DNA from 3 places in the Clostridium sardiniense genome. Region 3 is predicted to be linked to each of the others. Evidence: a T-box and tRNA genes for the amino acid it is inferred to sense, from the RefSeq annotation. Region 3 holds a T-box; the other regions hold tRNA genes.
What was found. The T-box of region 3 lies ahead of argS (arginine--tRNA ligase). A T-box ahead of a tRNA ligase gene usually reads a tRNA of that ligase, here a tRNA-Arg.
Positions count from the first base shown of each region.

Region 1: it encodes a tRNA-Arg, which carries the amino acid that the T-box ahead of argS (arginine--tRNA ligase) is inferred to sense. The anticodon was not compared.
Region 2: it encodes a tRNA-Arg, which carries the amino acid that the T-box ahead of argS (arginine--tRNA ligase) is inferred to sense. The anticodon was not compared.

Region 1 is NZ_JAIKTU010000017.1:2,519-9,293, reverse strand. It holds gene K5V21_RS16865 (hypothetical protein) at 1-4, shown strand, start outside; gene K5V21_RS16860 (hypothetical protein) at 74-319, opposite strand; gene K5V21_RS16855 (aminoacyl-histidine dipeptidase) at 546-1,997, opposite strand; tRNA gene K5V21_RS16850 (tRNA-Arg) at 2,457-2,531, opposite strand; gene K5V21_RS16845 (cation-translocating P-type ATPase) at 2,742-5,111, opposite strand; gene K5V21_RS16840 (alpha/beta hydrolase) at 5,223-5,801, opposite strand; gene K5V21_RS16835 (staygreen family protein) at 5,844-6,623, opposite strand; gene K5V21_RS16830 (lysophospholipid acyltransferase family protein) at 6,762-6,775, shown strand, end outside.
Region 2 is NZ_JAIKTU010000008.1:27,399-34,173, forward strand. It holds gene rbr (rubrerythrin) at 1-336, opposite strand, end outside; gene K5V21_RS10630 (DegV family protein) at 397-1,272, opposite strand; gene K5V21_RS10635 (sensor histidine kinase) at 1,510-2,367, shown strand; tRNA gene K5V21_RS10640 (tRNA-Arg) at 2,493-2,567, shown strand; gene K5V21_RS10645 (glycosyltransferase family 2 protein) at 2,767-3,825, shown strand; gene K5V21_RS10650 (bifunctional glycosyltransferase/CDP-glycerol:glycerophosphate glycerophosphotransferase) at 3,865-6,153, shown strand; gene K5V21_RS10655 (ABC transporter permease) at 6,162-6,775, shown strand, end outside.
Region 3 is NZ_JAIKTU010000011.1:36,368-43,142, reverse strand. It holds gene K5V21_RS13550 (LCP family glycopolymer transferase) at 1-324, shown strand, start outside; gene K5V21_RS13545 (site-2 protease family protein) at 407-1,051, shown strand; gene K5V21_RS13540 (Ppx/GppA phosphatase family protein) at 1,111-2,622, opposite strand; T-box leader at 2,768-2,992, shown strand; gene argS (arginine--tRNA ligase) at 3,052-4,746, shown strand; gene K5V21_RS13530 (AI-2E family transporter) at 4,902-6,014, shown strand; gene K5V21_RS13525 (FeoB-associated Cys-rich membrane protein) at 6,068-6,199, opposite strand; gene feoB (ferrous iron transport protein B) at 6,217-6,775, opposite strand, start outside.

The DNA of each region.
Region 1 (6,775 bases), on a different contig from region 3:
TTAATGATAATCTTAAACTTAAATTAAAACAAAAAGATAGACGTATATTAAATGTCTATCTTTTTTCTATTCTTTATAATTGTTTTAATTCTTCTAATTTTTTATCTAGCGATTTTGCTAAATATAAAAAGGTAAACTGAAGAGCAAAAAATACTATTGCAGATAATATCTCTATCCATATAGAACTAAATAGCTCAAATTCCATAAAAGATAATAAAATATAGATGGCACTACACAATATTGTAACGAGTGCAGAATGCTTAAATACAATTGCCACCTCTTCTTTACTTAACTTACTGAGTGCTTCCTCTTTACTCATAAATTCCTTCTTCACCTCTAATTTTTATATATAAATTTTTCATTTTTTATTTTCATAGTAAATTATACCATAAAACTATATGATAAACTTATCTTACTATATATAACAAATTTAATGTTTTTAAATTTAACATCGAGATATACTTATTATCTGAAGATCTATTTAACTCTTTAATAGTAATTTTATTTTTTATGATAGCTATAAACTACGCGATAAAATAACTTTATTATTTCATATTCTTTAATAGCTGAGTTAAGAATTTATAGAATCGTCCAACAGATTCTATGCTAAAATGCTCATTTGCAGTATGTACATCAAATATATCTGGTCCAAAACTTATTATTTCTACATCAGATGGTAGTTTTTCTTTAAATATTCCACTTTCAAGCCCTGCATGTAGAGCGGTTATTTGAGGCTCAATTCCAAATAAATTATTATACGTTTTTACGCTTAAATCTTTTATTCTTGATTTCGGTTCATATTGCCACTCTGGATATTCACCATTTTGGTCCATAGCAGCTCCTACGGCATCACAAAGAGCCTCTATTCTATTTACAATCTCATGCGTTTTGCTTCTAACTGCACTTCTTATATCAATAATAAATTTAATTCTATCCTCTAAAGTTTCTACTATCCCAACATTTAAGCTGCTTTCTACTAACCCGTCTATTTCTTTACTCATAGATTGTATGCCATCTGGAACTACAAATAAGAATCTTATTAAACTATCCGTAACCTTTTTAGTTAATTGTTTCTCTAACTTTTCATCACTTTTAACTATAATATGAATATCTGAATCTTCTACTTTATATTCATTCTTAAAGTCTTTTTCTAAATTAGCGCAAATCTCTTTAACTTTTTCTATTTCTTCTTTTCTTACACTAATTATAGTTTTACAAGAACGAGGTATAGCATTAGATTTTGATCCACCATTAATTGTTGCAATATTAAAGTTAACTTCTTTACCTAACGTATATAAAAGTCTTCCCATTAACTTATTAGCATTTCCTCTTTGCTTGTGAATCTCCATTCCAGAATGCCCACCTTTAAGTCCTGCAACCTCTAATTGCAAAGACTCTCCATTAAAATCTTCAAATTCTATTTTTATTTCTGGGTAAACCAGAATTCCACCAGCACAACCTAAAATAAATACTCCCTCTTCTTCAGCATCTATATTTAAAAGAACTTTTCCTTTCAATCCTGATGTGTCTAACTCATTAGCTCCACCCATAACGGTCTCTTCTTCTGTAGTTACTACAAACTCTATTGCTGGATGCTCTATTACATTAGAATCTAATATAGCTAGCCCATATGCTACCGCTATACCATCATCAGCTCCTAAAGTAGTATCTGTTGCATAAACAAATTCATCATCAACAATTCTTAATTTTAATGGATCTTTTTCAAAGTCATGATTACTATGCTTTAGCTTCTCACATACCATATCCATATGACCTTGGATTATAACTCCTGGTATATTCTCATACCCTTTTGTAGCAGGCTTTTTAATTATTACATTTAAAGCCTTATCTTGAATGACTTCAAGATTTCTCTCTTTTGCAAACTTAACAAGATAATCACTAATTTCTTTTTCATTTCCAGAATCATGAGGTATTCTTGTTAAATCTTCAAAAAATTCAAATACTTTTTTAGGTTCTAAATTTTCTAATACTCTCATTTTGCTCTCTCCTTTAAACAATATTTAATCATTACTTAATAGAATTATTTAATCATTAATTCTGTTTTGTTTGATTTATAAATCTTATATAATAATATCTCATTTATTGATTTACTTCCAATAGATCATTCTTTTACTACTTTTTTAGTTTTAATTTCTACACTCTTACATAGTGCTCTAGTACATGGAATTGTAGGTTTCTATCCTATTAATAAACTATTTAATTTTAATACCTTACTCAACGCTCTCTCTGCACTTTAATTAATCTTTTGAAATTTTTTTCTATACTTTAAGACTAGAATACTAATAGAGCTTAACTTGAATTATTTAATGATTATATATTTTATTCAATAAAAAAGGTGACTACGTTCTCGGAAAAACTTTTAGTCACCTTTTTATCACTTTTTAAGCAAAATAAATGACTTAACCTACGTGGTTAAGTCATTTATTTATTGTATATGGCACCCCTAACAGGAATCGAACCTGTATCTATCCCTTAGGAGGGGACTATTCTATCCATTAAACTATAGGGGCGTAACACATTAATTTTATTACAATATAATCTATATGTCAAACATTTATGGAAAATACCACCAACATCTTTCTATAAACTTTCCTCTAAAGCTTATTCGTAATTATTTTCAATAGTTTTCTCAAAATATCATTATAAACTTTTTCACTAAAATAATTAAGAATATAAAAATAGAAGTAGTTAAACTACTTCTATTAGTATTTTATATGCTTTTATTGTTCAACATGTCTTCTAACTCTAATTAAGCTTACTACCGCAGCAAGTATTGGTATTGATGCTGCTATTGTAGCCCCTGATAATATCCATTGCATTGTTGTAAGTTTATTTAAAGTAAATATCAATCTTCCTATTGGAGTAATAAATCCAAGTAATACTATTCCCATCATTATAAATACCAATGCAACTTTAAATGGTGTAAGTGGTAATGCAACCTTAAATAGTATTACCATACTTACTCCTGCAAGCATAAGTACTGCAAGCGTTCTTGCTGTTTCAATAGATGCACCTGCATAGTTATATGATATAGCAAAAGTAGCTGAAACAAATATTGCTATTAGAACACCATTCGGTATACTAGCTGTTAGTATTCTTCCAAGGAATCCTTTTTTAACTCTTTCTGTATTAGGTAGTAGTGCTAAGAATAGTGCTGGTATCCCTATTGCACAACTTCCTATTAATGAAAGCTGTATTGGTTGTATTGGGAATGGAAGTAATAGTATTGAAAATACAACTGCAAGTATTATTGAGTAAGTTGTCTTTGTTAAAAATAACTGTGCTACTCTCTCTAAGTTATTTATTTGCTGTCTTCCTTCAGCAACAACCTTAGGTAATGCACTAAAGTTTGATTTCATAAGCACAAGTTGTGATACTGCTTTTGTGGCATCTGATCCATTTGCCATAGCTATTCCACAATCAGCTTCTTTAAGTGCTAAAACATCGTTAACTCCATCACCTGTCATGGCAACAGTATGCTCATTTTCTTGAAGTGCGATTACAAGTGATTTCTTTTGATGAGGAGTAACTCTTCCAAATACACTATACTTCTCAACTTCTTTTTTTAGCTCTTCCATATCCTCTGGAAGTTCTCTTGCATCTATATAATTTTCAGCACCTTCTACTCCAGCTCTCTTTGCAACTGAAGATACAGTGACAGGATTATCTCCTGATATTACTTTAACTTGAACTCCTTCATCTTTAAAGAATTTTAAAGTTTCTGGAGCATCTTGTCTTATTATGTCTTCAATTAAGATTAATGCAACTTTCTCTACATCTTTAAGCTTTTCTCCTCTTAATGAGTTAAGATCTGATTTTGCAAGTATAAGGACTCTTCTGCCCTTCATCGCTTCTTCTTCAACCTTAGCTTTAATTTCTAGATATTTATTTCCCATTACTATCTCTGGAGCTCCAAATATCCAAGACCCATTATCTTTAGTTACTATTCCTCCCCATTTTCTTTTCGATGAGAAAGGAACCTTTTCTATTATCTCGAGTTCTGAATCTTCTTTATATCTATCTAGTACTGCTTGTTGAGTTGGATTTTTACTAGGTAAATTATGTGCTATAGATGATAATACATCATCTATTTCTTTGTTTTCATAATCTGATAAGTTTATTACATCTATTAATTTTAAAGTACCTTCTGTTATTGTCCCAGTCTTATCTACGCATAAAACATCTACTCTTGCTAAAACTTCAGTTGCTGAAAGCTCTTGTACCAAAGTATCATATTGAGATAACTTTATTATTGCAACAATAAACGTTGCACTTGTAAGTAACACTAAACCTTCTGGTACCATACCTATTATTCCTGATACAGTTCCTATTACCGCATCTTGCCAACTAGCTTTTATAAATATAAGTTGAGTAGTTGCAAGTATTATCCCTATAGGAATTATTAGGAAAAGTAGTACTTTTAATATTTTATTTAATGAATTTTGTAATTCTGAATTTGTTATTTTGAATTTTCTTGCCTCATTTGCAAGTTTTGAAGAATATGTATTAGCTCCAACCTTAGTAATTCTCATATATCCTTCTCCAGCTACAACGAAACTACCAGAAAGAATTTTATCATCTTTTTTCTTATGAATAGGATCTGCTTCTCCTGTAAGCATTGATTCATCTATTTCAAGTTCATTTCCTTCACTTAAAACTCCATCAGCCAAAATCTGATCTCCGGATGTAACATATACTATATCATCCTTTACTATCTCTTCTATTCCTATTCTTCTAATAAATCCACTTCTTATTACATTACAATTAGCTTCGCTAATTACTGAAAGCTTTTCTATTATGTTCTTTGCTTTAACTTCCTGTATAACCCCAATTAAACTATTTACAACTATTACACCTGCAAATATTGCATTTTTAGGTGAACCTGCAATTATTACTGCTGCTGCAAGAACAAGATTTAGTGCATTAAACATAGTAAAAAAGTTAGATCTTAAAATTTGTGGAAAGGTTTTTGATGGAGCCTTAGGAATTTTATTTGTTTCTCCCCTTAAAATTCGCTCTTTTACCTGGTCCTCTGTTAACCCTATTATTTTTTCATTTTTCCCTATATCATAAGATTCTCTACATTCCATCACATAACTCCTTTACTAAACCGTATTTCATATAAATACTAGTTTAATTCACTAATCTTAATTTACTCTTAAATTTTTGCAAATATATAATAAATTTATCCTTAAGACATCTTAATTCCTAACTTTATTTAAATATTTAAGCAAGTTTTTGCTACTCTCTAATACATTTTCTTTATAGTATCTATCACAATAATAATTATTTCCATCTAAAACTGGAATAACATCATTATATAATACTAGTTCAGCATTTCCAGTCTCCTTTATTTTATCATGAAAATCACTTGCAGATTTCTCGCCTTCACCAACTCCTCCAATAACCCATTTTTTTATATATTGATTTGTAGATACTATTTGTTCACCAAGCTTATTTGTATTTAAATTTAAATGCAGAGGAGTTTTTATTATATATATATTAAAACCTCGTTGTGCAACTTCTGCCATAACAGGAATATAAGATTTCTCATCTATATTATTTTGTGGATAGAATATATAACCTACCATAGCATCTCTCTCTTTTGGCTTTACTAATATACTGTTTTGAAAATTACTAACAGTTACTAATCTGTTATCCACAAATCCTGCTATATTTTCCATACTAGCCTGTGAATAATTTTGTTTAGAATAAATAAATATTCCTAAAAACAAAATGACAATAATACTTGTAAGTATCATAGGAAAAAATTTTTTCATTATTTTCACCCCTATCTTATTAAGTATTATTGCCAAAAACCCTTATATTTTTTCTACTTTTTTTATTTCTATTCTGCTCGATTTAATTATAAACTCCATATTAAAGCTTTCTTCAGCCTCATAGTAAGCTTTGACTTTTACTTTATAATCATTTGAATTTCTATAATCATTTATTTTTTCTATATTAATTAATTCAACGTCTTCTTTTGAAAACCTTCTTCTATTTTTTGTTTCATAATATATTGCTCTATCGATGTATGGTAGCAAAAGCGTTATTATAACTTGTCCCTCATATTCATCACTTATGTTTTCACATTCTAATTCACTTTTAAAGTTATTATCCACCTCTTTTTTAGCCTCATCTATATAGTCACTTCTCATATAATCTTTAATTATTCCCCAGCATTCTATTTTATTGAATTCTTCTTGTTTTGAATTAAAGTATACTATAATTGGAGATTCATCTAATATATTATGTTTATAAAAAAATATTTTATCGCCGTAAACAATACTTTCTATAGCTAATTTAAGTTCTTTTCTAAATATTTGATCCCGTTTTTTTATATCAAGTCCATTTAATGGCCCATCAACATGCAAATCAATTTTTAGAATATATTTGTTCCCCATCTTAGACCATTCTGCTAAAACTTCATCTCTAGTAGCTGTAATCTTATTATATGCAAACTTTAGTCCTACATCTAAATATAAATCACCAGTTTCATCTGAGTGAGTAAGAGTATAACACCTTGGAATTATAGGCTCTTCCTTAGTAATTCCTTTCATAAAGGTTACATTAAGTTTATCTTTTATAAAATTACTCATATTACTTATCACCTTCTCTATTTAAATATCTTACTTAAAATATATGTCACTCTATTTTTTTTAGTTCTTTTAAATTTTTACAATTTATAATATACTTTTTTTATATGATTTATTTAAAACTTAGAGAGGATTGGTATTATGTTAAGAACAAT
Region 2 (6,775 bases), on a different contig from region 3:
TGCGACTTTAGCAAATTCAGGATAAGCAGTACCCCATTCTTCTCTCTCGCCTTCAGCTCCATACTTAAGATTATCTAGAGTTGTTCCAAAGCCTATTGGATAATCTGTATCGACGTGAACTTGTGCTGCTCCAAGACCTTCAATCATTAAGTCATAGAAAACCTTAGCATGAGCTCTTTCATTTTCAGCTGTTTCTAAGAATATAGATTCAATTTGCTTATGTCCTTCCTTTGCAGCCACTCTTGAGAAGAATGTATATCTATTTCTAGCTTGAGATTCACCTGCAAATGCCTTAGCTAGATTATCAGCTGTTTTACTTCCTTTTAAACTTTTCATAAAAAATCCCCTTTCAAATAGTTCTCGTTATAGTATTAACTATTTAAAAGAAGATTATGTTTAATTTATATTTCTATTATTTCCCTTAAAGAAAAGAGTTAGTGTATTTGGACCGGCATGACTTCCAATTGCAAGTCCAATATAATTTATAATTACTTCTGTATTATACTTTTCCTTTATCATATTTGCTAAGTTTTTCGCATCATTTAAACAATCGCCATGAGATATGAAAATTGTTTGATTACTAGGATCTACTACTTTTTCTTCAAATTTATTAAATAAAGCTTTTATTGATTTCTTTCTTCCTTTTACTTTACCAAAGTTTTGAAGAGTACCATCATCAGGAATGTAAAGAAGCGGCTTAACTTGAAGTAATGTACCTATAGTAGCCATAGCAGGAGAGATCCTACCCCCACGTTTTAAATGGTTCAAATCGTCAACTGTAAATAGATGATTTACCTTAAGCTTAGTATCTTCTATATATTTAATAACCTCATCTTTTGAAGCTCCATTTTCTCTTAATGTGCATGCATCATAAACTAAAAGTCCTACTCCCAGTGAAGCTGAACGAGTATCTATGATTGATATATCTGCGTTAGGATAAGATTCAAGTATTTCCTCTTTAGCAATTAATGCACTATTATATGTCCCACTTAGTGCTGAAGAGAATGCTAGGTATATAACTGAAATATCTTCTTTAGTATACTTTTCAAAGGCTTCATAAAATCTAAAACTATTTATCTGTGATGTGGTTGGCATTAGACCATTTCTTAAATCATTATAGAAATCTGAATAGCTTAATGATTCTCCACAGTCCTCAACATACTCAGTATTATTTAAATTGCATATAAGACCAATATAATGTATAGAGAATCTATCTATTATATCTTTTGGTAAATCACAACTAGAATCTGTCATTATAATAAAATTTTTAATAATAAAAACCTCCCTTTTATTAATTTATTATACTTAGATATTATCTAATAGTATAAATAGAAATACAAGTTATTAAATTATATCAATAAAATCTTAAAATAATATAATTTTATAAAATTTATTTTATAGAAACAAAAATGAAATTAAAGGATATTATACAAAAAAATGGTTGTTAGTATTCGAAAATAATGATAAAATTTATTTAGGGTTAAAATAGGGGGTAAGGTAGGGAGAATTATGGTCCAAAATAAATTTAAACATAAGGTAAATGAATTATCGAGAGAAGAGATGATATCACTTATAGAGAATTTAAAAGGTAAGCAGGAAATGCAAGAAAAGTTCATACTGAATATATCTCATGATTTAAGATCACCACTAAATGTGATTATGAGCATAAATCAGATGCTAGAATGTGTTAAGAAGAATGAATATTCTAATTATAATGATAAAGAAAAAGAATATTTAAAGATGTTAAAAAGAAATAGCTATAAAATGCTAAAGTTAATAGATAATTTAATTGATGTAACTAGATTAGAGAAAAATTATTTTAAAATGAATAAGAAAAATATAGAAATAGTAAACTTCCTTGAGGATACGATAGGTTCTATAGATAAATATGCAAAACAAAAAGATATAACTCTTATATTTGATACAAATAAAGAGGAATGCATAGTTGCGGTAGATCCTCAATCTCTTGACAGGATATGTATAAACCTTATTTCAAATGCTATAAAATTTTCACCAAGTGGAAGTTATATATATGTAACTCTTATGATAGACGATGAATATATTAAAATTAGTGTAATGGATAATGGTATAGGCGTAAGTGAAGAAGAGCAAAAGAAAATTTTTGATAGATTTGATAGAGGAAATGAAAAGAGTGAGTATAAAGGAAGCGGCATAGGTTTAGATTTAGTTAAATCATTAGTTGGGCTTCATAATGGAAAAGTATCTTTAAAGAGTAAATTAGGAGAAGGTTCTACGTTTACAGTTATGCTTCCTAATATTAAATTAGAAAAAGAAGAAGTCAAGTTTGAAGAACATAGTGACAAGGTTCAATTATTAGAAATAGAGTTTTCAGATATATATCTTTAAATAAGCAATTATAACAAGGAAAGAAGCTTCTAAGTATAGCCTCTTTCCATTTATCTTACCGCAAATAAATTTGCACTGGATTAAAAATTATGATAAGATATTTCTGTTAATAAAAAATAATATATGGGGCGTTAGTTAAATGGATATAACATACCGCTACGGACGGTACATTATGGGTTCGATTCCTATACGCCCTACCAAAATGGTTTAATTTGTAAAGTTAGACCATTTTTTTTAAATAAATATTGGTATATTTTCTTATAATTTTAAGAATAAGGATTAAAATTCTTGTAACTGTACATAGTATAAAATATATAATATAATAAAATGTACTTGAGATTGTAGATAGTTTAAATATTAAGTTATATTTTATTAAGCTATATTTTAGGAGGTAAATGGTTGATTAAAAGATGTAAGGTAAGTGTAATAATACCTGTTTATAACGTAGAGGAATATTTAAGAGAGACATTAGATTCTGTGGTTAATCAAACATTAGACAATTTTGAATTAATAATAGTTAATGATGGGTCAACTGATGGAAGCCAAGCTATTATTGATGAATATGAAAAAAAATATGACATAATAAAGAAAATATATCAAAAAAATAGGGGCCCTGGTGCTGCGAGGAATAGCGGAATAGATATGGCCGTTGGAGAATATATAATCTTTGTAGATTCTGATGATATTATACCGAAGGATTCTTTAAGGCAAAGATATATACAAGCTAAGGAAAGTGATTCAGATTTAAGTATATGTGCTACATGTATGTATGATGGAGAAAATAAATGGCCTATAAAAAGTCATTTTTTAGAAGGATATAAAAGTATAAGGAAAAACTATGAACTACTATGGATCATGGGGCCTTGTAATAAAATATATAAGAGAGATTTAATAAAAAACAATAGATTTCCTGAAGATATAAATTACGGAGAAGATCAAGTATTTGTTCTTAGAGCGTATTTAGAAGCTAATAAGATATTCACTTCCAAATATGTTGGATACTATTATAGGATTAGGAAAAGAGATGGTGGATCACTTACTCAACAAGTATTTGTTGATCCATCAAAAGTGATACAAAATATTACTGAGTTATGGAAATATGTATCATATGATACAAAAAAAGCAGTTGATAATAAAAATGAGTATAATAGCTTGATGAATGCATATTTTTATAGGTTAGTTAATGTTAATATATGGCCACCATTAAAGGAAGCATTTATAGGAAGTAAAAAAGATGATAAACAGAAGGTGTTTAATAGCTTAAAGAATCTTGTTAAAGTAGTAGATATAAGGCATATTGAAAACTTAGGAAAAATTAAAAAAGTTGTTTTCAAGATATTGTATAAGGATAATGATGGTAAATTTATGATTGATGCAATAACGGCATTAGTTTATACAAGTAATAAGTTAGCTATGGCTAGAAAAAAAATAAGTAAGTTAATTAAAAAGTTTAAATAAGATATTAATGTAGTTTTTATTAACTAGGAGGAAATTAAATTGAGCAATCAGTGTAAAGTGAGTGTAATAGTACCTGTATATAATGTAGAAGATTATTTGAGAGAAACTCTTGACTCTATTGTAAATCAAACTTTAGATGATTTTGAAATAATACTAATAGATGATGGTTCTTCTGATAATAGCCCTAATATCATAAAAGAATATGAGGAGAAATATAACAATGTAATTAGTATTTTTCAAAATAATTCAGGACCTGGGCAAGCAAGAAATAATGGTATACAGATAGCTAGAGGAAAATATATCGTATTTGTTGATTCAGATGATGTACTTCCAAGAGACTCATTAGAGGTTAGATATAACATAGCTGAGGAAACTGAATCTGATATAGTTGTATGTGCTACTTGTATGTATGATGGAGAGAAAATGTGGCCTGTAAAAACTCATTTTTTTGAAGAAGGGGCAAAGGATATAAAAAAGAATTATGAATTATTTTGGATGATGGGACCTTGTAATAAAATATATGCTACAGATCTTATACGTGATATTGAATTTCCAAAGGGAATAAATTATGGAGAAGATCAGGTTTTTGTTACAAAAGCCTATATAAGAGCTAAAAAAATATTTAGTTCACAATATATTTCATATTATTATAGAATTAGAAAAGAGGCCGGTGGATCATTAACTCAGCAAGTTTTCGTTAATCCTCATAATGTAATAAATGATATAAAGAAATCATGGATTTTAGCATTAGAAGAAATAAATTCATATATAGATAATGAGCATATAGCAAGGGAATTAGAAAAGGCTTACTTAATAAGATTAATTGATATAAATATATGGCCGCCATTTAAAAAAGCTATAGTAAGCAGAGATATAAATGTTCAGATAGAGGCTATAAAAGGAATGATAGAAATCTTAGATACTATTGATCCAATAATATTTAATCAACTAGAAAAGTTAAGGTGGATATTAATAAATGGAGTAATAGATAAGTTTTTATTTTTATCCAGTGATGCGAAGAAGCAATACATAGAATTACTTGTAAAAGCTTATAAGAAATTAGATGATTATAATATAAACCAGCTTAGATATAATTATAAAAGAATGATGAAATATGTAGAAAAAAGTGTTAAACATAATAGTGAAAAGTATATATATTTTTATTTAGTAAGAAGAAATATTTCTAGAAGAATAACTAAGTTTAAAAATAAAGTTGATAGAAATAGCAATAAGGTAATGTTTTACATGTGTAGCTTATTACCAACAAAAAAAAGCAAAGTTATTTTAGCTAGTAATAAATCGGATAGCTTGACTGGAAATTTGAAATCTATATATTATGAATTAAAAGAGAGAAACATAAGTGATGTTAAGTTATATTTGGATTCAAAGAGAAGCAAAATTGAGACTTTAAAAATGTATTATGATTTTGCTACGGCAAAAACTATTTTACTAGATGATTATTATAGGCAGCTATATGGACTAAAATTTAAAAAGAATGTTGAAATAATTCAAGTATGGCATGCGTGTGGGGCTTTTAAAAAATTTGGGTTTAGCGCTATTGGAAAAAAAGATGGAAATTCGGCTAAATTTGAGGAAAGAGCTCATTCACATTATACAAAAGTTATAGCAAGTTCTAAAAATATAAAGGAAGAATATTCGGAAGCTTTTAATATTGATAAAAATAATGTATTAGCATTAGGAGTACCAAGAACAGATAATTTGTTAGATAATGATTATAAAGAATATATAACTAATAAATTACTAGATGAAAATCCAATGTTAGAAAATAAAAAAATAATTACTTATGCACCTACATTTAGAGGAGGAGCAAAAGAAAGACAGCAATTTAAATTAAAGCTTGATCCCGTGAGAATATTAAGAGAACTTGGTGACGAGTATGTATTAGTATTAAAATTACATCCGAGTGTAAAATTTGGATTGAATGATATACTTGAAATTCCAAATGAATTTACAGATAGAATATTAAGTTTAGATAGTAGTATTGATATAAATGAATTATTAGTAATAACAGATATTGTTATTACTGATTATTCATCAGTAGTATTTGAGGCTGCATTGTTAGATAAAAAAATACTGTTTTACGCATATGACAAACAACAATATTTAGGAGAAAGAGACTTCTATTATGATTATGACGAGTTTGTTCCAGGCCCTATAGCTTATAGTAATACAGATATAATAGAGGTAATAAAAGATAATAAGTTTGATAGTAAAAAAGTAGAAGTCTTTAGAAATAAATTCTTTGACAGTAATGACGGAAAGGCAAGTAAAAGATTAGTTGATTATATAACTAGTACAGATAAATAGGTGATATTATGTTAAAAACTATGATAGTAGAAAATATAAAAAATATTAAACAAACTATATTAATATCTAAAACGGATTTAGTCAAATTTTACAAAGGTGCCGCTTTAGGATATTCTTGGGCAGTTATAAGGCCTATGGTAACAATATTAGTTTATTTATTTGCATTTACTTTCATTAGAACAAGTTCTATGGTTGATGGATTTCCATTCTTTGTTTGGCTAATTGCTGGATTAACACCTTGGTTCTTTGTTAATGATGGAATTGTTGCAGGAGCTATGTCTATTAGGCAATATAGACATTTTGTTACTAAGATGAAATTCCCAATCTCAACAATACCTACATTTGTATTATTGTCTAAGATGTATATACAAATTATGCTAATAGCTGCTGTTATTATATTGTTTTCTTGTTTAGGGTATTTCCCTGATATATACTACTTGCAATTGATATATTACATACCGACTATGTATATATTCTTTTTAGTATTATCATGGACTTTATCATCATTATCTGTTATAAGCAGAGATTTTGAAAACCTAGTTAAAGCAGCAATTCAAGCCGTATTATGGCTTACTCCAATACTTTGGAATATAAATAATGTAAGTTCACCAACTTTAAAGTT
Region 3 (6,775 bases):
GAACAACATATCAAAGATAATGGACCATTACCAGAAGATAAAGAAAATGAAGGTTATGTAGCACCTACTAAGAAGCCTTCAACTAATACAACTAATAACAGTAGTTCAAAACCAGCTAAACAACCGGCTAAGCAACCAACTAAACAACCGGTTAAAGAACCAGTTAAAGAGCCGGTTAAAGAACCAGATAAGCAACCAGATAAGCAACCAGATAAGCAACCGGATAAAGATTCGGATAAAAATCCAGCTAATCCACCATCATCAGGAGGAGATGATAATCAACAACCATCTCCTGATAAAACGGATCAAACACAAAATAAATAATTTAAATAATAAAACACAGCTCATTTTTTAAAGCTGTGTTTTATGTTATAATACTTTAAAATGAGAGAAGGAGAATTTATAGATGAGCTTTTTGCAAAATATTATATTTATGATACCTGCTATATTAATTGGATTTACATTCCATGAATATGCTCATGCTAAAATGGCAGACAGATTAGGTGATAAAACACCAAGGTTTCAAGGGAGATTAAATTTAAATCCCATTAATCATTTAGATCCATTAGGAACTATATTAATCTTATTTTGCGGTATAGGATGGGCAAAACCAGTACAAGCTAATCCATCAGCTTTTAAAAATTATTATAAAGATGACCTAAAGGTAAGTATTGCAGGACCAATTGCTAATTTAATTGTTGCATTCTTTGGTACTGTATTGTACTTTATTTTAATTCTTGTTAATAGAGAGTTTATTTTAGGTGGATCGTTACTTTCAGTACTTATAATAATAACAAAATATATAATACAGATTAATATAACTTTATTTGTATTTAATTTATTGCCACTACCAGGACTTGATGGATTTAGTATTCTTAGAGACTTAAGTCCAAAACATTTTTATAAAATATCAGATAGTCTTTATAGATATCAATTTTTAATATTTATAGCTATAATTTTTATTGGAGGTCCGATAATTAGAATACCGTCAGAGTTAATATTAAAATTATTATCAAATATAGTAGGTTCAATATTTGGTATAATATTCTAATGATAAATAAGCAGTTAGTCTTAAATGGCTAACTGCTTTAATTATTATATATTAATTTTTTAATTTACTTTTTCTATTACTAGATCTCTATTGTATATTTCTTTAAATGAGCGAGCACTTCTCATAGCTTGACGAATTTCAAGTTCTAAATCTAATTGAGATTTAACTTCTAATTTAACTGTTTCATTATCAATGGTTGCATGTATATCAGAAACGGTACCCTCTAAACTTCTATCAAGTCCTTCAGCTATTTTAAGTATAGAACCAATATACTCTATAGCCTTAATATCTATTCTATTAATTATAGAAGTATATTGAGGGAATGGAATATGATATTGATTGTTTCTATGACAAGCAGCAATGGCAGCGCTCATTAATAATTCTTTTTGTGATAAGCCATTTATAGATGAGTTTAATATTACATAAAAACTGTGTTTATGATGATTATAATAGTCAATGCTTATACCACAATCATGCAATAATGCAGAGGTTATAAGTATTCTTCTATAAGAATCATCTAATCTATGTATTGGCTTTAAATCTTCAAAAATATTTTGTGATATTTCATAAACATGTTTTGCATGATTTTTATTAATATTAAGTTTATTCATGATTCCTTTAATACTAAATACTAGCATATTTTTTTCATAATCATAATTATCTTGAAGGTACTCATAGATAATACCATCTCTTAAACCTCTAGCTGAGGTTATTACATTACTTGTTGATGTATATGAAAGTATATTATGGAATATACAAAGTCCAGCAACAATTATATCTGCACGTTCAAAAGGTAGACCAGGAACTTGTTTACGTTGCTTAAGACTCTTACACTTTAATAAATTATATATTTCATGAACATCAATATCTGTTAGGGTATAGTTATGCTCAATATCAAAAGGATAGCGCTTTCTGATTCTATCCATCCTTCCAAGAGCTTTAATAGTACCACCAACGGCTATGATTGAATCAAAACTAGAATTTTTAAGCCATGTACATTCATGAATTAAATCATTAATTGTACTTTTAGCAGCTTCTAGGTCTTCTCTTAATATTCTATCTTTAAGATTATATTCAGAAGTAAGGTTTAATGTACCTGCTGGGATTGAATAATGTTTTTCTATTTCTCCATCTTTAACCCAAGCTAAATGGGTAGCGGTACCCTCTATATCAACTATTAGAGAATTTTTAAAATATATAGTATTTACTACTCCTAGAAAATTATAATATATTTCTTTATCTACATCTAAGATAGTAATATCAATATCAAGTTCATTTTTTATTAGATTTAATAATTCATCGCTATTTGATGCAGTTCTAAATGTTTCTGTAGCAACTGCAATAATTTTTTTAGCTCCTGATACCTGACACATTGATTTAAATGCTCTTAAATTTGATAGGGTAATATTAAGTTTTTCACTTGATAATTCAGTACCATCTATTAAATCTTGACAAAGTCTTATAGATGTAGTTAATTCATCAATTTGCCTAAAATAACCATCTTCTTCTACTTCATTTAAAGTCAGCGTAACTGAGTTAGCACCTATTTCAATAACACCAATTCTTTTCATAACAAACTCCTTAAACAATAGTTAATTTTAAATATGTATTACTATTATACAACATTTTAAACTGTTGTGTTAAAAATAAGAATATTTAACTATTTGTTGACATTATGTAAGTACTCTATGTATAATATATGAAAGAAAGTAAAATATAAATTCAATGAAGAGGAGAGTAGAGTAATCGATTCTTTTTAGCGAGTAAGGAGTTTTGGTGGAAGCCTTACAGATAGATTATTTGAAGAGAACCTTGGAGAAGCACCTGAAATGAGTAGGGATCGCCGCAAATTTTAATCATTTGCGTTATCAAAAAAGAGTGGCATTTCTTTATGCAAGTAGAGTGGTACCGCGGAAAAAATGATATTATTCCGTCTCTTATTTTATAAATAAGAGACGGTTTTTTATATTTTACGGAAAGAATACGAGGAGGAATAGAAAATGGATTATAAACAAATTATTGCAGAATTAATAAAACAATATGTTGATTTAGATGTAGAAGATATTAAAAAACTTATAGAAATACCACCAAAATCAGAGATGGGAGATTATGCTTTTCCTTGCTTCCAATTAGCAAAAGTTATGAGAAAAGCTCCAAATATGATATCTGAAGAGCTAGCTTCAAAGATAAATAAAGAAGGGTTTGAAAAAATAACAAACTTAGGACCATATGTAAACTTCTTTGTTGATAAGGCAGCATTTTCAAAAGCAACTATAGAGGAAGTTATTAAAGAAGGAGATAAATATGGTTCATCAAATATTGGTGAAGGAAAGACAGTATGTGTTGAATATTCATCACCAAATATAGCTAAGCCTTTCCATGTTGGTCATCTTTGTACAACAGCTATAGGGAATTCTCTTTATAAGCTATTTAAAGAAGAAGGATATGATGTAGTTGGAATAAATCACTTAGGAGACTGGGGAACTCAATTTGGTAAGCTTATATCAGCTTATAAAAGATGGGTTGATGAAGAAGCTTTAGAAAAAGATCCAATAGCAGAGCTTTTAAGAATATATGTTAAGTTCCATGATGAGGCAGAAAAAGATCCATCATTAGTTGATGAAGGAAGATTACACTTCAAGAGACTAGAAGATGGAGAGCCAGAAGAAACAGCTCTATGGAAGAGATTTAGAGAGCTTAGCTTAAAAGAATTTAATAGAGTATATGATTTATTAGGAATTAAATTTGATTCATTAGCAGGAGAAGCATTCTATAATGACAAGATGCAAGTTGTAATTGATGAATTAAAAGAAAAGAACTTACTTACAGAAAGTAATGGAGCACAAGTTGTTATGCTTGATGAATACAACATGCCCCCTTGTATAGTTCTTAAAGGCGATGGAGCAACTATATACGCGACAAGAGATTTAGCTGCTGCAAATTACAGAAAGAATACTTATGATTTTGATAAGTGTATCTATGTTGTAGGAACACCTCAAGCATTACATTTCAAGCAAGTATTTAAGACATTAGAACTTGCAGGAAAAGATTGGGCTAAAGATTGTGTCCATGTAGGCTTTGGATTAGTTAAGTTCCCGGATGGCGGAATGTCAACAAGAAAAGGTAAAGTAATACTTTTAGATGATTTATTAAATGAAGCTATAGCTAAAACTTTAGAAATCATAAATGAAAAGAACCCAGAACTTGAAAATAAAGAAGAAGTTGCTAAAAAGATAGGTATAGGTGCAGTTGTATTTACTTATCTTAAGAATTCAAGAGAAAAAGATATAATCTTTGATTGGAAAGAAATACTTTCATTTGAAGGAGAAACAGGTCCATATGTTCAATACTCATATGCAAGAGGTAACAGCATATTAGAAAGAGCTGGAGAAGTTGATTTAACAAATGTAGATTATAGTAAGTTAGATTCAAAAGAAGAGTTTGAATTAATAAAAGCTTTAGAAAGCTTTAAGAAAAATATACATTTAGCAATTGAAAAGCTTGAGCCATCAGTTGTAACTAGATATGTAGTTGATGTAGCAAAATCATTTAATAAATTCTATAATGCTCATTCAGTATTAAATTTAGAAGATGAAGAACTTAAAAAAGCAAGACTTGCATTAGTAAAGGCAAGTTTACAAGTAATCAAGAATGGGTTAGGATTAATTGGAATAGAAGTTGTAGAAAAGATGTAATATTTTAAAAGTGCTAGAGAGTTTATATTCTCTAGCACTTTTTTAACATTTCCTAAGAATATGTTAAACTTTATTACTTACTTGTATACAGAAATATCATATGTGATATAATTCAATATAGACGGAAAAGACTAGAAGAAAGGTGATGGGATGGAGTGAGTTTTAATAAAAATATAAAGTATAAAGATGTTTTAATATTCGCTTTAGTAGCCTTTATAGGTTATAAAATTGTTGATAACTATGCAGTTTATCTAGCTGTATTTAAACAGTTTTTAGTAGTACTTAAGCCATTTATGTTTGCATTAATTTTTGCATATGTATTAAATCCAATTATGAAATTATTTGAGAAGAGATTGAAGTTAAAGAGGGGGCCAGCGGTAGGATTAACATATTTTATTGTACTAGGAATAATAGTTCTTATAGGATTATATGGTATACCTAGTATTATAGATAGCATAGTTTCTATTACCAAAGATATACCAGACTATGTAAGCACAGTACAAGGTTGGGTCAATTCAGCACTTGAAAATGATAAATTCTATGAATTAATGAAAGATGCTGGCATACTACAGACTTTAACATCATTGTCAACTAAGGCGGGAACTATTTTAGTTTCAATATTAGAAAGCACAGCTGGATCACTTGTATCTATAACTACAGATATAATAATGTTTGGCTTTGGATTCTTAATATCAATTTATATATTACTTGATAAAGAGAAATTTATAAAACAAGCAAAGTTATTACTTATGATGCTTATAGGTGAGAAGTGGGGAAATAAAATACTTAATTTAACTAGAGTATATAATTATATGATTGGTACATATATAGGTATAAAGGCTCTAGATTCATTGATAATAGGACTTATGTCTCTTGTTGGGTTAATGGTATTAAAAGTGCCTTATGCCATATTATTAGCAGTTGTAGTTGGTTTTACTAACATGATTCCATACTTTGGACCTTTTGTGGGTATGGTAGTTTGTTCTATAGTAGCTGTATTTGTATCTCCTTGGAGGGCACTAGCTGTATTTATATTCTTACTTGCACTTCAACAATTCGATGCTTGGTATTTAGAACCTAAGCTAGTAAGTGGAAAAGTTGGAATTGGACCATTTTGGGTTATATTTGGAGTAACACTTGGTGGAGGTTTCTTTGGACCTTTAGGAATGCTTTTAGCATCACCAACAATGGCTACAATAAAGATATATTATGATAAAGTAGTAAATAAGTATAAAGATGAACATAAAGAATTGGTAGATTCATTATAGTAAATAAAAAAATCAGTAGCTTAAAGCTACTGATTTTTTTATTTGATATTCTTTTAATTTTTTCTAGAAGGACAGCTTTTGCTACATGAACCACAATTACATTGTCCTTTAGAGGATTTCTTAACATTTTTATATATTATATATACAGCTACAGCTGCAATTCCTATTGCTATTGCTATTTCCATTTATATCACCTTCGTTTTTAAATAAATATTGAAGCTACATTATAGAATATAAATGCAACAACCCATGCAAGTACAAGTTGATAACAAACTGAGAATATTGTAAGCTTTGTTCCATACTCTTTTTTCATAGTACCTACTGCAGATACACAAGGTACATAAAGTAAAGTAAATATTAAGAATGAGTATGCTGAAATTGCTGTAAAGAACTGAGGTAAAATAACCTTTAAATCTCCATTGAAAATAACTTCCATTGAAGAAACTACACTTTCTTTTGCAAGTAATCCACTAAGTAATGATACTGAAGATTGCCAGTTACCAAATCCAAGTGGTGCAAATATTGGAGCTATAAATGATCCAATAGAAGCTAAAATACTTTCATCAACACTTTCAACTACTCCATGTAAATTAAAGTTTGATAAGAACCATATTACTACAGTCATTGCAAATATTATAGTACCGGCTTTTTTTATGAAGCCTTTAGCTTTATCATAAGTTTGTTTTACTATTGAACTTAATTGAGGAATTTTATAATTAGGAAGTTCTATTATAAAAGGTTCCTCATCCTTTTTAAATAAA